2 regions of the Methylohalobius crimeensis 10Ki genome follow, and region 2 is predicted to be linked to the other one. Evidence: predicted binding sites of a transcription regulator. Region 2 holds the regulator's gene; the other holds the start of a gene.

Region 1 (6,235 bases), on a different contig from region 2:
TCAACCCATTGTCCAACTTGAACTCATGCACCTGCTCGGTAGTCGCGCATGCCGCCAACGGCGACAGCAAAACCACCCAAGCTGCCATGCGAAGCCATGTCTTGGCCGGCTCGAGCAGGGGATGTTTCATTTTTCGACCGAATCCCATCACTGGTATATAACTTTTCATCGCCGCCCTTTATGCAGAGTGATCACATAAATTCCCACGGATTTAGTATAAAATGCAGGGTTCTATTGTAAACGATTCCCTTCCCGCCGATGAAAACGAATACGTCGACCTCCCCGCAGATACCCCTCTGGCGAGCCTATCTGAACCTGTGCAAACCCAAGGTGGTGGCTTTGATCGTGTTCACCGCGGTGGTGGGGATGTTTCTGTCGGTACCCGGCATGGTGCCGTGGCAACCGCTTTTGGCCGGAACTTCGGGCATCGCCTTGGCGGCGGCGTCGGCGGCGGCCTTCAATCACTATCTCGATCGCCACGCGGATGCGGTGATGGGGCGGACACGCAAACGCCCCCTTCCCCGAGGGGAGATCCAACCGCGCCATGTGCTGATGTTCGCCTCCCTGCTCGGCGTCGCGTCCATGGTGATTCTGGTGGTATGGACCAACGGGTTGACGGCGGTATTGACCTGCCTTTCCTTGATCGGCTACGCGGTGGTCTACACCGTCTTTTTGAAACGGGCCACGCCTCAGAACATCGTCATCGGCGGCGCGGCCGGGGCGGTCCCCCCGATCCTGGGATCGGCCGCCGTGTTGGGTGTGGTGCATCCCTATTCGGTTTTATTGTTTTTGATTATCTTTCTGTGGACACCGCCCCACTTCTGGGCGCTTGCGATCGCCAAACGGGATGAATACGCCCAGGTGGACATCCCCATGCTGCCGGTCACCCACGGGGTGGAATTCACCGGCCTGCAAGTATTCCTCTACACGATTTTATTGTTCGTGATCAGCTTGATACCTTATTTAACCCGGATGAGCGGCCTGATCTATTTGGCGGCCGCGGTCATTCTGGGGGGAATATTCCTGTATCTGGCCTGGCAACTCCGCCGCCGCCCCGAAGACGGCCGCCTGGCCATGCGCACCTTCGGTTACTCCATTATCTATCTGATGGGGATCTTCGCCGCTTTGCTGGTGGATCACTACCTGCCCTGGCCTTGACGACTCAAGCGGCCCCTTCCACCATGCGTTCCTTGAGCTTGAGGATGGCGCTTTTTTCCAATTGACGGATGCGTTCGGCGGAGACGCCGTAACGATCGGCCAACTCGTGCAGCGTGGCCTTCTTCTCCCCCAGCCAACGGGATGCGAGAATATCGCGACTGCGCTCGTCCAAACGGCTCAAGGCCTGACGCAAGCGCTCCTGGGTAAGAAGCCGCCATTCGCTGTCTTCCAATTGGCGGGCCGGGTCGGCATCGGCCTCGCCGGCCAGATACTGCACGGGGGCAAATTGCCCCTCTTCTTCGCTGCTACCGACGTCAAACGCCATATCCTGGCCGTTCAGGCGCTGTTCCATTTCCCGCACGGTTTCCACTTTCACCCCCAGATCCTCGGCGATCGTCTCGGCTTCTTTTTGATTGAGCCAACTGAGGTGTTTTCGAGCTTTGCGCAGGTTGAAGAAGAGTTTGCGCTGGGCTTTGGTGGTGGCGATTTTGACGATCCGCCAGTTGCGCAATACAAATTCGTGAATTTCCGCCCGGATCCAATGGACGGCAAAGGAAATCAGCCGCACTCTCAAGCTCGGATCATAGCGCTTGACCGCTTTCATCAAACCGATATTCCCTTCTTGAACCAGATCCGCCAAAGGCAAGCCGTATCCCAGATAGCCCCGGGCGATGGGCACCACATGGCGCAAGTTGGACAATACCAGTTGTCTGGCCGCTTCGATGTCGTCTTCTTCGCGGTAACGCGTCGCCAACGCCCTTTCTTCCTCCGCACTCAAGACCGGGATCTGATTGACGGCAGCGAGGTAATCGCTGACGGAGCTGATGGATGTGCCGATACCGGGAAGTGCCAATGCGTTACTCATTCCGTCCCTCCTTTTTTATTTGAAGCGCTACCGAGCAGCCTTTGAGATTAGCATCACTTTCATGAGAGTGCCAATCGTTTAGAGAGTTCCCTGGCCGGTTTCGTTTCCAAAGGAAGCTCCCCGGGTTCCAAATTAGACCTTGAGCCGCCACAAATGACGGGTAGCCACCAACCACGCACCAAGCATGCCCAGGCCACAAGAAAACATCCAAAATTCGAGGATTTCGCCCAAAGACAGGAAATGCAGGGAAAAACTGCCGTTATACAAAGCGACCAAACGCTGCACCGGAGGTTGCAAAGCCAACCATATCCCGCCCACCGTCAACCAGCCCAGCAACCCCCCCATCCAGCCATACCAGAATCCCGCGTACAGGAAGGGGCGACGGATGAATCGGTGGGTGGCGCCTAAAAGCTTCATGACCTCGATCTCCGGTTGCCGGCTTTGCAGCTCCAAGCGAATCGTATTGCCCACGGTCAACAAGACCGCCAAGCCCAGAATCCCTCCCAGCAATATTCCGCCCCGCTCGGCCATCTGCAGCAGAGCCCGCAGTCGTTGCAACCAATGCATGTCCCATTGGGCGAGATCGACCGCCGGGTATTCCCGCCATTCCTCTACCAAGGTTCGGAGGCGCTGGGGAGTACGCCAGCGTTTTTCGGGCAATACTTCGATCACCACCGGGAGCGGATTCTCTTCCAGGGCGTCCAGCACTTCGCCAAACCCGCTATAACGCCGAAAATCGGCCAATCCGGCCTCTTTGTCGATCAGTTTGGCCGCAGCCACCGCCTCGTGCCCGCGAAGCTTGGTCAACAACTCGATTCCCTCGGACTCGCTCACTTCGGGTTGCAGATAGAGGGAAATCCGCCAACTCTCCTCGAAACGTCCGCTCAAGGCGTAAAGATTGTCGAGAGTCAGATAAAACGTCAACGGCAAAGCCAAGGTCACGCCGATGGCCATCAGGGTCATGACCGTCACCCAAGGATTGCGCCATAAGGCCCCCAAACTGGAAAACAGCGCATAACCATGCAACCGCCCGTAATGACGCAACCGCGAGCGTAACCGGGGGAGTCGGGGCGAGTGAGAGGATGGGCTTTTGGACATAAGCGGATTATGCTGCCAGGCGACCGCGATCCAGATGAATGACCCGATGCGCGAATCGACTGACCAGATTTTGGTCGTGGCTGGCGATCAACAAGGTGACGCCGACCCGGTTGAAATCCCGGAACATTTCCAGGATTTCCAGGGACAATTCGGGATCCAGGTTCCCCGTCGGCTCGTCGGCCAAAATCAAGGGGGGGCGAGCGACGATGGCGCGGGCGATGCCGACCCGTTGCTGTTCCCCGCCGGACAAAGTCATCGGATAACGACGCTCGTATCCTGCCAGACCGACCTTGTCCAAAGCGGCGCGCGTCCGGCGCCCGATTTCTTCCGACCCGAACCCGGCGATCAACAGCGGCAGAGCCACATTGTCGAAAACGCTGCGGTCGTAGAGCAAGCGGTAATCCTGAAAAATCAGGCCCAATTTGCGGCGCAGAAACGGGATCCGGCGATCCGGCAAGCGGCTCAAATTGACGCCGTTCAGGAAAATCGTGCCCCGGGTCGCACGCTCCATCAGGGCGACCAAGCGCAGCAAAGTGCTTTTACCGGCGCCGGAATGGCCGGTAATGAAAATCATTTCTCCCGGCGAAACCTGAAAGCTCAGTCGAGTCAAGGCATCTCCGCTGCCGGGATAGCGTTTGCTGACCTGATCGAACTTCAGCACGCGAGAATTAAAACCCGTTGATTTCCAGGTTAAACCGATTCCGCCCACTCGCGTCTAAAACCGGGCAATCCAACCAATTAACATCATAGTCTATCGGCGACTTCAATGGCATTAATGCACCGTAACCGCTTGTTCTTCCTGGAGCTGATCGGCGAACAACGCGTCCACGAAGGCCTCAGCGTCGAAATCCTGCAAATCGTCGATGCCTTCGCCGATGCCGATGAAGCGGATCGGAATTCCGAACCGCTTGGCCAAGGCGAAAATCACGCCGCCCTTGGCGGTTCCGTCCAGCTTGGTCAAAGCCAATCCGGTCAAATCCACGGCTCGATGGAATTGCTCGGCTTGAACCAGCGCGTTTTGACCGGTGGTGGCATCCAAGACCAACAGCACCTCGTGAGGAGCGGCCGGGTCGAGTTTGGCCATGATTCGCTTGATTTTGGCCAATTCCTCCATCAGGTTGGACTTGGTGTGCAAGCGGCCCGCGGTATCGGCGATCAACACATCGATCTGCCGGGCCTTGGCCGCCTCGAGGGCATCGAAGACCACGGACGCGGAATCGGCGCCGGTTTGCTGAGCGATCACCGGCACTTGGTTACGCTCTCCCCAGGCTTGGAGTTGTTCCACCGCGGCGGCGCGGAAAGTGTCCCCCGCCGCCAACATCACCCGCTGGCCCTGGCGTTGGAATCGCTGGGCCAATTTGCCGATGGTGGTGGTTTTCCCCACGCCGTTGACCCCTACCACGAGGATCACGAAAGGATTGGCATCCGGATCGATGTGCAAAGGCCGGCTGCTCGGCTCCAGGATCTCCGACAAAGTATCGCGTAGCGTCCGCATCACCTCGGTGTTGTCTTGTAGCTGGTGACGCTCCAACTTGGAAGTCAAACGGTCGATGATTTCGGTGGTCGCATCCACCCCCACATCCGCCATCAGCAGATGGGTTTCGATCTCCTCGACCAACTCGTCGTCCAGGGTCTTGCCGGCCAACGGCAGACCCGCCAGAAATCCGGTCAACCCCCGGCGGGTTTTTCCCAGTTGGCTCTTGAGGCGGTCATACAGGGTTTCCGGCTTCGGCGGCGGAGGCAATACCTCGGCTTCCACGGCCGGCGGACGGAGCGCTTCCTCGGCGGGCGGCGCCACCGCTTCCGGTAAAGGCGGCGCATAGCGGAGATGGAATCTGACCGCGCCGACCGTCAGCAACAAGATTACGCCCACCAGCCCGTGCGCCACCGTCAATGCCGGCTGGATGTATCGCAACACGCCCAGCCCCAAGGCGATCTCCACCAACAGCAGGAAATTCAGTAATATGCCCGTCTTACTCAGATGCGGGACTTTGGGGTTGGAACTGATACCGATTCCCAAGCCGAACAGCACCACGAATGCCAAGGCGGCACCGACCCGATGTAGCCAGTGGATCGTGATCCTGGCTTGGGCATCCGGCAAGGTCCAGGCGGTCAGGCCCCCTTGCCATTGCTCCCAGAAGGCGATGGCGTGCCAATCCAAATCCGGCCACCACACCCCTCGGCAAGTGGGAAAATCGGGACACGCCAGGGTGGCGAAATTGGCGCCGACCCAAGCGCCCAAGACGATCTGGCCCAGGGCGACCCACCATGCCAGCGCGGCATAGCGGCGCAAGCCGGATGGGGTCTCCAAAATTCGCCATTCCACCGGTTTAAGGCGCAAATACAACCGCCAGGCGAGCGCTGCCATCAATACCGCCACCAGCAAATGGGCGGTGACCAGCGTCGGCATCAAGCCGCTCTTCACCACGGCGGCGCCCAATCCCCCTTGAAGTAGATACAAACCCAACAACCCACCGCTGCCCAGCACGGCGATCCGCCGATTCGGCTGAATCCATGCCAGGACGGCCAGTGCCAGCAAGACGATGCCGAGCAATCCGGCGGTCAACCGATGACCCATCTGGGTCCATGCCTGGACTGGGTCGTACAAAAAGCCGGGATGGGCCTGGAGCGCTTGGGCGCTCGGCTTTTCCGGCGGCCAGAGATAACCGTAGCAAGTAGGGACGTCGGGACACGCCAACCCCGCCCCGGTCGCCCGGACGTAAACCCCGGAAGCCAGGACGGTCAAAATCAACAAGAGTGCGATGAAGGTGAGTTTTTTATACATCTAATTCTTATACTGCTACCGGACGGTCATCCGATCCGCGAGGCGCGCAACAGACGACGCAAATCGTGGTAAAGGCCGAAAGGATCGAACTCGGAATCATACCACATCATCAAATTTCCCAAGGGATCCATCAGGATCACCTGCCCTCCGGGGGATGGAGTGGCGAGAATTTCCTTTTCCAAGCGCTCGAGAAAGACGGGCGGCACTTGCGCGAGATACAAATGCTCGTCCTCGGCCAAAGCCTCCAGGGTTTCCGCTTCCGGCGTCCGGTTCTGCGCCCAAATGACCATCCGCCTGACCCGGGGAATGTCTTTATTGAGCAATACGTG
Region 2 (6,235 bases):
GAAGGTGGGGATTTGGATCTGGGTGTCGGTGCCGGCAACCGCCTCTTCGAGGGTCAGCTCCAAGGTATAGCGGAGATCCGCGCCGCGCCGGACCCGTCCGCGGCCACCGCGCCCCCGGGCGCCGCCCATGCCGAATAAATCCTCGAATACTTCGCCGAAAATATCGCTGAACGACTCGGCGCTGAATCCGCCTCCCTGGGTGGCCCCATGCACCCCGGCGTGACCGAACTGATCATAGGCGGCCCGCTTTTGCGGGTCGCTGAGCACGTCATAGGCCTCTTTAACCTGTTTGAAGCGCTCTTCGGCCTCGGGATTGTCCTGATTGCGGTCCGGATGATATTTCATCGCCAGCTTGCGGAACGCACGCTTGATCTCCGTCTCGCTGGCGTTGCGGGAAAGACCTAATATCGTGTAATAATCTTCTGCCATAGACATAAAGGTGCCGCCGACTTCACGCCGGCGGCATTTTTCTATATTTCAACCCAATCGGTCCGTGTTCCAGTCTTCGACGATCATCATTTCTTATCGTCTTTGACTTCTTCGAACTCGGCATCCACCACTTCCTCGCCTTCGGGGCGGGAGGCGGACTCACCGGCGCCGGCCGCACCGCCCGCGGCTTCCTCGCCACCGCCGGCCGCACCGTACATCTGTTGCGCCAGTTTACCGGACAATTCCGCCAAGTGCCGGCTTTTCGCCTCGATGGCGTCCTTGTCGTCGCCCTTCATGGCTTCTTCCAGATCCTGGATCGCCGATTCGATTGATTCCTTTTCCGCGGCCGGCACCTTGTCGCCCAATTCCTCCAGGCTCTTGCGCGTGCCGTGGATGAGGGCGTCGGCTTCGTTGCGCGCGGTCACGAATTCCTTGAACTTCCGGTCCTCCTCGGCGTGTACTTCGGCGTCGCGGACCATCCGCTCGATTTCCTCGTCGGTCAAGCCGCTGGCGGCCCGGATCACGATCGACTGCTCCGTGCCGGTCGCTTTATCCTTGGCCGACACGTTGAGAATCCCGTTGGCGTCGATGTCGAAGATCACCTCGATTTGCGGCACACCGCGCGGTGCCGGCGGAATCCCGGCCAAATCGAATTTGCCCAGGGACTTGTTGTCCTTGGCCATTTCGCGTTCCCCTTGCAGGACATGAACCGTCACCGCGGTCTGATTGTCCTCGGCGGTGGAGAACACTTGATTCGCCTTGGTGGGAATGGTGGTATTCTTCTCGATCAGCTTGGTCATCACGCCGCCCAGGGTTTCGATCCCCAGGGAGAGCGGAGTGACGTCGAGGAGCAGCACGTCTTTCACGTCGCCGCCCAGCACACCGGCCTGGATCGCGGCCCCGAGAGCGACGGCCTCGTCCGGGTTGACGTCTTTGCGGGGGTCCTTGCCGAAGACCTGCTTGACGAACTCCTGCACCTTGGGCATCCGGGTTTGACCGCCTACGAGGATGACATCGTCAATTTCCGACGGCGACAGGCCGGCGTCCTTCAAGGCGATTTCGCACGGCTGCCGGGTCTTTTCCACCAGATCTTCGGTCAAGGCTTCCAGCTTGGCCCGGGTGAGTTTCACGTTCAAGTGCTTGGGACCCGAGGCGTCGGCGGTGATATAGGGCAGATTGACTTCGGTCTGCTGGGTGGAGGAAAGCTCGATCTTGGCCTTCTCGGCGGCCTCCTTCAAACGCTGCAATGCCAGGGGATCGTTGTGGAGATCGATGCCGGCGTCTTTTTTGAACTCATCCACCAGATAATCGATGACCCGCTTGTCGAAATCTTCCCCCCCGAGGAAAGTATCGCCGTTGGTGGACAGGACCTCGAATTGACGCTCGCCCTCCACATCGGCCATTTCGATGATGGAGATATCGAAGGTGCCGCCACCCAGGTCGTACACCGCAACCTTGCGGTCGCCCTGCTGCCGGTCCAGACCGAAAGCCAAAGCCGCGGCGGTGGGCTCGTTGATGATCCGTTTCACTTCCAGCCCGGCGATGCGGCCGGCGTCCTTGGTGGCCTGACGCTGGGAGTCGTTGAAATACGCCGGCACGGTGATGACCGCTTCCTTGATTTCTTCCCCCAAATAAGCCTCGGCGTCCTCCTTCAATTTGCGCAGAACGCGCGCGGAAATTTCCGGCGGCGCCATTTTCTTGTCCAGGGCGGGCACATCCACCCAGGCATCGCCGTTGGGTGCCGAGACGATTTTATAGGGCACCATGTCGACGTCCTTTTTCACCACCGCATCCTCGTGCTTACGCCCGATCAGACGTTTGATGGCGAACAGGGTGTTCTGCGGGTTGGTGATCGCCTGCCGCTTGGCCGGATTCCCCACCAGCACCTCGCCTTCCTTGGTGAAAGCGACGATCGACGGCGTGGTCCGAGTGCCTTCCGCGTTTTCGATCACCCTGGGCTTGCCGCCCTCCAGAATCGCCATGCACGAGTTGGTCGTACCTAAATCGATACCTAAAATTTTTGCCATTGGCTTAATCTCCTACTGTTATTCATGTTCGCCCGCTTGAGTGATAAATGGGGCCAAGCTTTCGATTTTCAAGCTTCCTCGTCGATACGCGGCTGCGCTTCGGCGGATGGCTTGGCCACCACCACCAGGGCGGGACGAATGAGCCGGTCGTTCAAGGTATAGCCCTTTTGGAATACCTTGACCACGGTATCGGGCTCGACCCCTTCGATGTCTTCGGTGGTCATCGCCTGATGGTATTCCGGGTCGAATTTCTCGCCCAGCGGCTCGATTACCTTGATCTGGAAGCGATCGAATACCGTCAGCAGCTGCTTGAGGGTCAATTCGACCCCTTCGCGAATCTTTTCCAGCTCGTCGGTTTCCCCCGCCGCCTGCAACCCCAGCTCCAGGCTGTCGGCCACCGACAAAAGCTCCTGGGCGAATTTCTCGATCGCGTACTTCTGCGAATTTTTGAGTTCGCGCTCCATCCGCCGATGGAGGTTTTCCAGCTCGGCCTGGGCGCGCAAAAGTTTGTCCCAATTTTCCTCCGCCTGACGTTCCGCCTCGCTCAGCTTTTGCAGCAGAACCTCCGGCGATTCCTGGGTTTCGGCCGCCTCAGCCTCCACCGCCTCGGTCTGCGCCGTGGTTTCTTCCTGGGAATCTTTATTTTCCTCGGTCATAGCCTCTCCGCTTATCTGTTCTCCGAAAACTGGCAATAATATCTCCGGTTAAGACGGATGGAGGCGTCAGCCGCAACCCACCGCTCAGTCATGATGGATTCACGCGCGATGTCCGCGACGCTGGACGAACCGGGAGTCGTCCTACCGATGCGTCGATTCACTCCACCCATCTGGGGATGTTAGTTAAGATGGGGACGCCAGTTTCTGATTCAAGGCCGTGCTGAGCAATTTGGCGGTAATATCCACCAGCGGGATGACGCTTTCGTAGCGCATCCGGGTCGGACCGATCACCCCCAGCACCCCCAGCACCCGGCCTTCCACCTCGTAACTTCGGGTCACCAGACTGCATTGCTCGAAGGGCCAATAACCCGATTCCTCGCCGATGAAAATTTGCACCCCTTCCGCTTCGATGCATTGATCCAACAGATGCAGCAAGTCGCGCTTCTCGTCGAAGGCTTCGAACAATTTCCGCAGACGCGCCTGCTCGCTCAGTTCGGTGAAGTCCATCAGATTGGTCTGGCCGGCCAACACATAATCTTCTTCCAGGGACTCAGGCTTCATGAACAGGGAGCCGGCCGCTTCCAAAACCGACTTGATCTCCTCGCTGATCCGCTTCTCGGTCTGCTGCACCTCCTGCCGGATCGCGTCCCGCAGCTCGGTCAGGCGCTTCCCCTCGAGCCGGGCGTTGAGATAGTTGGACGCTTGCTGCAATTGGGACGGCGTAAACGCCTGGGACGGACGAATGACCCGATTATAGACTTCGTCGTCATCGGTCACCAGAACGACCAATACCCGCCCCTGGGAAAGCGGCAAAAACTCGATGTGCCGAAAAGCGACCTGCCCGCGCCGCGGCAAGGTCACCAGCCCCGCCATGCGACTGACTTGGGCCAGCAGCCGGGAAGCCGCGCCCAAAAGCTCATGGGGTTCCTCCAAGGACTCGAAGCCTTTCCATAGTTCCCGGGTCACCCCCGCCTCCAAGGGCTTGACGGTCAGCAGGGAATCGATGAACAATCGATATCCCTTGACCGTGGGCACCCGACCGGCGGAGGTATGGGGCGAAGCGATCAGGCCCAATTCCTCCAGATCCGCCATGATATTGCGAATCGTCGCCGGACTCAGGTTCAGCCCCGCCCCCCGCGACAAGGTGCGGGAACCCACCGGCTGACCTTCGTCAATGTAGCGTTCGATCAGCACTTTCAGCAAATGCTGGGATCGTTCGGTCAATTCCAGGAACTGGGACATGCCAATCTTTGCTGTTATCAGCACTCTTTTAAAGGGAGTGCCAAGCTAGCAATCTCTAGATATATTGTCAAGAAACACCTAATATAATTTATTTATGTCATTCGATTGTTTCACTCCGTGAGCGGATGCTTCCACACCATTGGCATCGTCGCCAAACCTAATGTAGAACAAGTCGGCCATACCTTGCAGGCCATCTACGCACATTTGCGCCGGCGCGGATTCGAGCTGCGCCTCGAGGACGTCGCCCAACGACTGTTGGACGCACCGTCGGAGACGGTCCGCCCGATCCAGATGCTGGGCAAGGAATGCGACGTGGTGATCGCGGTGGGAGGCGACGGCACTTTGCTCAATACCGGCCGCTCCGTGGCGCCCTTCGGCACCCCGGTGATCGGCGTCAATCTCGGCCGGGTCGGCTTCCTGGTGGACGTTTCCCCCCAGCAAGCGCTGGTGAAACTGGACGCCATGCTGGCCGGTCACTACCGCGCGGAAGAGCGGCCCCTACTCCGCGCTCAAATCGTCCGGGAAGGCGGCATCGTTCGCGAGGAACTGGCGGTCAACGAGGTGGTGGTCCACCGTTGGATCACCCCTTGCATGATCGAAATCATCACCCACATCGACGGCCGTTTCCTCAACTCCCAGCGCGCCGACGGTTTGATCGTTTCCACCCCCACCGGCTCCACCGCTTACGCCTTATCCGGAGGGGGACCGATTCTCTATCCGACCCTCGATGCCATCGAGCTGGTTCCGATCAACCCCCACACCCTGACCAATCGACCCATCGTCATCGCCGGCGGTAGCGAAGTGGAAATCGCTTTCGGCGCGGCCAAGGACATGCGCGCCGAAGTTTCTTGCGACACGGTTTCGATTCCCGAAGTCCGCTTCGACGATCACATTCGCATCCGCAAAGCGGATCAACCGCTGAAGCTACTGCACCCGGTCGATTACGATTTTTTCGAGATTTTACGGGTCAAATTGAACTGGAGCAGCAACGGACCTAAACGATGCTGACAGCTTTGAGCATCCACAATTTTGCGGTCGTTAAACGACTGAATCTGGACTGGTTTCCCGGCTTTACCGCCTTGACCGGCGAAACCGGGGCGGGAAAATCCATTCTCCTCACCGCCCTCGATCTGGGATTGGGCGGGCGCGCCGCCGCCGACCTGGTGCGCAGCGGCGCCGACAAAGCGGAAATCGTTCTGGAATTCGACTTGGAACAGGCCCCGACGGCCCGTCAATGGCTTGTCGACAACGATCTGGGAGACGGCCCCGATTGCCTGATTCGTCGCAGCGTGGCGGCCAAAAAGCGCAACCGGGCTTTCATCAACGACCGCCCGGTCGGTCTCGAAGCCTTGCAGAACCTGGGCCAGCACTTGGTGGAGATTCACGGCCAACACGCCCACTTGCGCTTGCGCCAACCTTCCGCCCAGCGCCAGCTGCTCGACGCCCACGCCGGCAACGACTCCCTGCTGACCGAACTCACCGGCCTTTATCGGGACTGGCGCGCCACCCGCGAGCATTTGATGCGCCTGCGCCAAGACGTGGGAGATCGATCCCTCAGGGAGGAATTTCTGCGCTTCCAGATTCAGGAACTGGAAGCGGCCGCCATCGAGGAACTGGACTTCGACGCCCTCATCGAAGAACATACTCGGCTCAGTAATCTGGACAAGATCTTGGCCTCCGCGCAAAGTCAATTGCATCTTTTGTATGAGGACGACGCCTCGGTGTCCGACCGTATCGACCAGGCGGCTAGAGAGCTCGAATCTCTTCTGGAGTTGGCGCCCGAATTTCAAGAAACCGCGGAATTGGTGCGGAGCGCCCAAATTCAGCTGGAAGAAGCCGGCCATCTGCTCCGCCAACGCCTGGAGGACTTGGAGTCCGACC

The links. Region 2 encodes HrcA, which represses chaperone genes, less so after heat shock. Its sites were predicted from a motif close to TNTTAGCACTCNNNNNNNNNGAGTGCTAANA; they were not measured.
Region 1: a site for HrcA is predicted at 2,069-2,099, ahead of rpoH (RNA polymerase sigma factor RpoH). Genes of this name have one in related genera too.

Annotation. Positions count from the first base shown of each region.
Region 1 covers NZ_ATXB01000001.1:1,147,097-1,153,331, reverse strand. The annotation lists gene H035_RS0105900 (M16 family metallopeptidase) at 1-130, opposite strand, end outside; gene cyoE (heme o synthase) at 259-1,158, shown strand; gene rpoH (RNA polymerase sigma factor RpoH) at 1,163-2,023, opposite strand; gene ftsX (permease-like cell division protein FtsX) at 2,156-3,121, opposite strand; gene ftsE (cell division ATP-binding protein FtsE) at 3,129-3,782, opposite strand; gene ftsY (signal recognition particle-docking protein FtsY) at 3,894-5,906, opposite strand; gene H035_RS0105870 (hypothetical protein) at 5,933-6,235, opposite strand, start outside.
Region 2 covers NZ_ATXB01000002.1:448,106-454,340, forward strand. The annotation lists gene dnaJ (molecular chaperone DnaJ) at 1-429, opposite strand, end outside; gene dnaK (molecular chaperone DnaK) at 516-2,456, opposite strand; gene grpE (nucleotide exchange factor GrpE) at 2,525-3,112, opposite strand; gene hrcA (heat-inducible transcriptional repressor HrcA) at 3,296-4,354, opposite strand; gene H035_RS0115855 (NAD(+) kinase) at 4,472-5,362, shown strand; gene recN (DNA repair protein RecN) at 5,356-6,235, shown strand, end outside.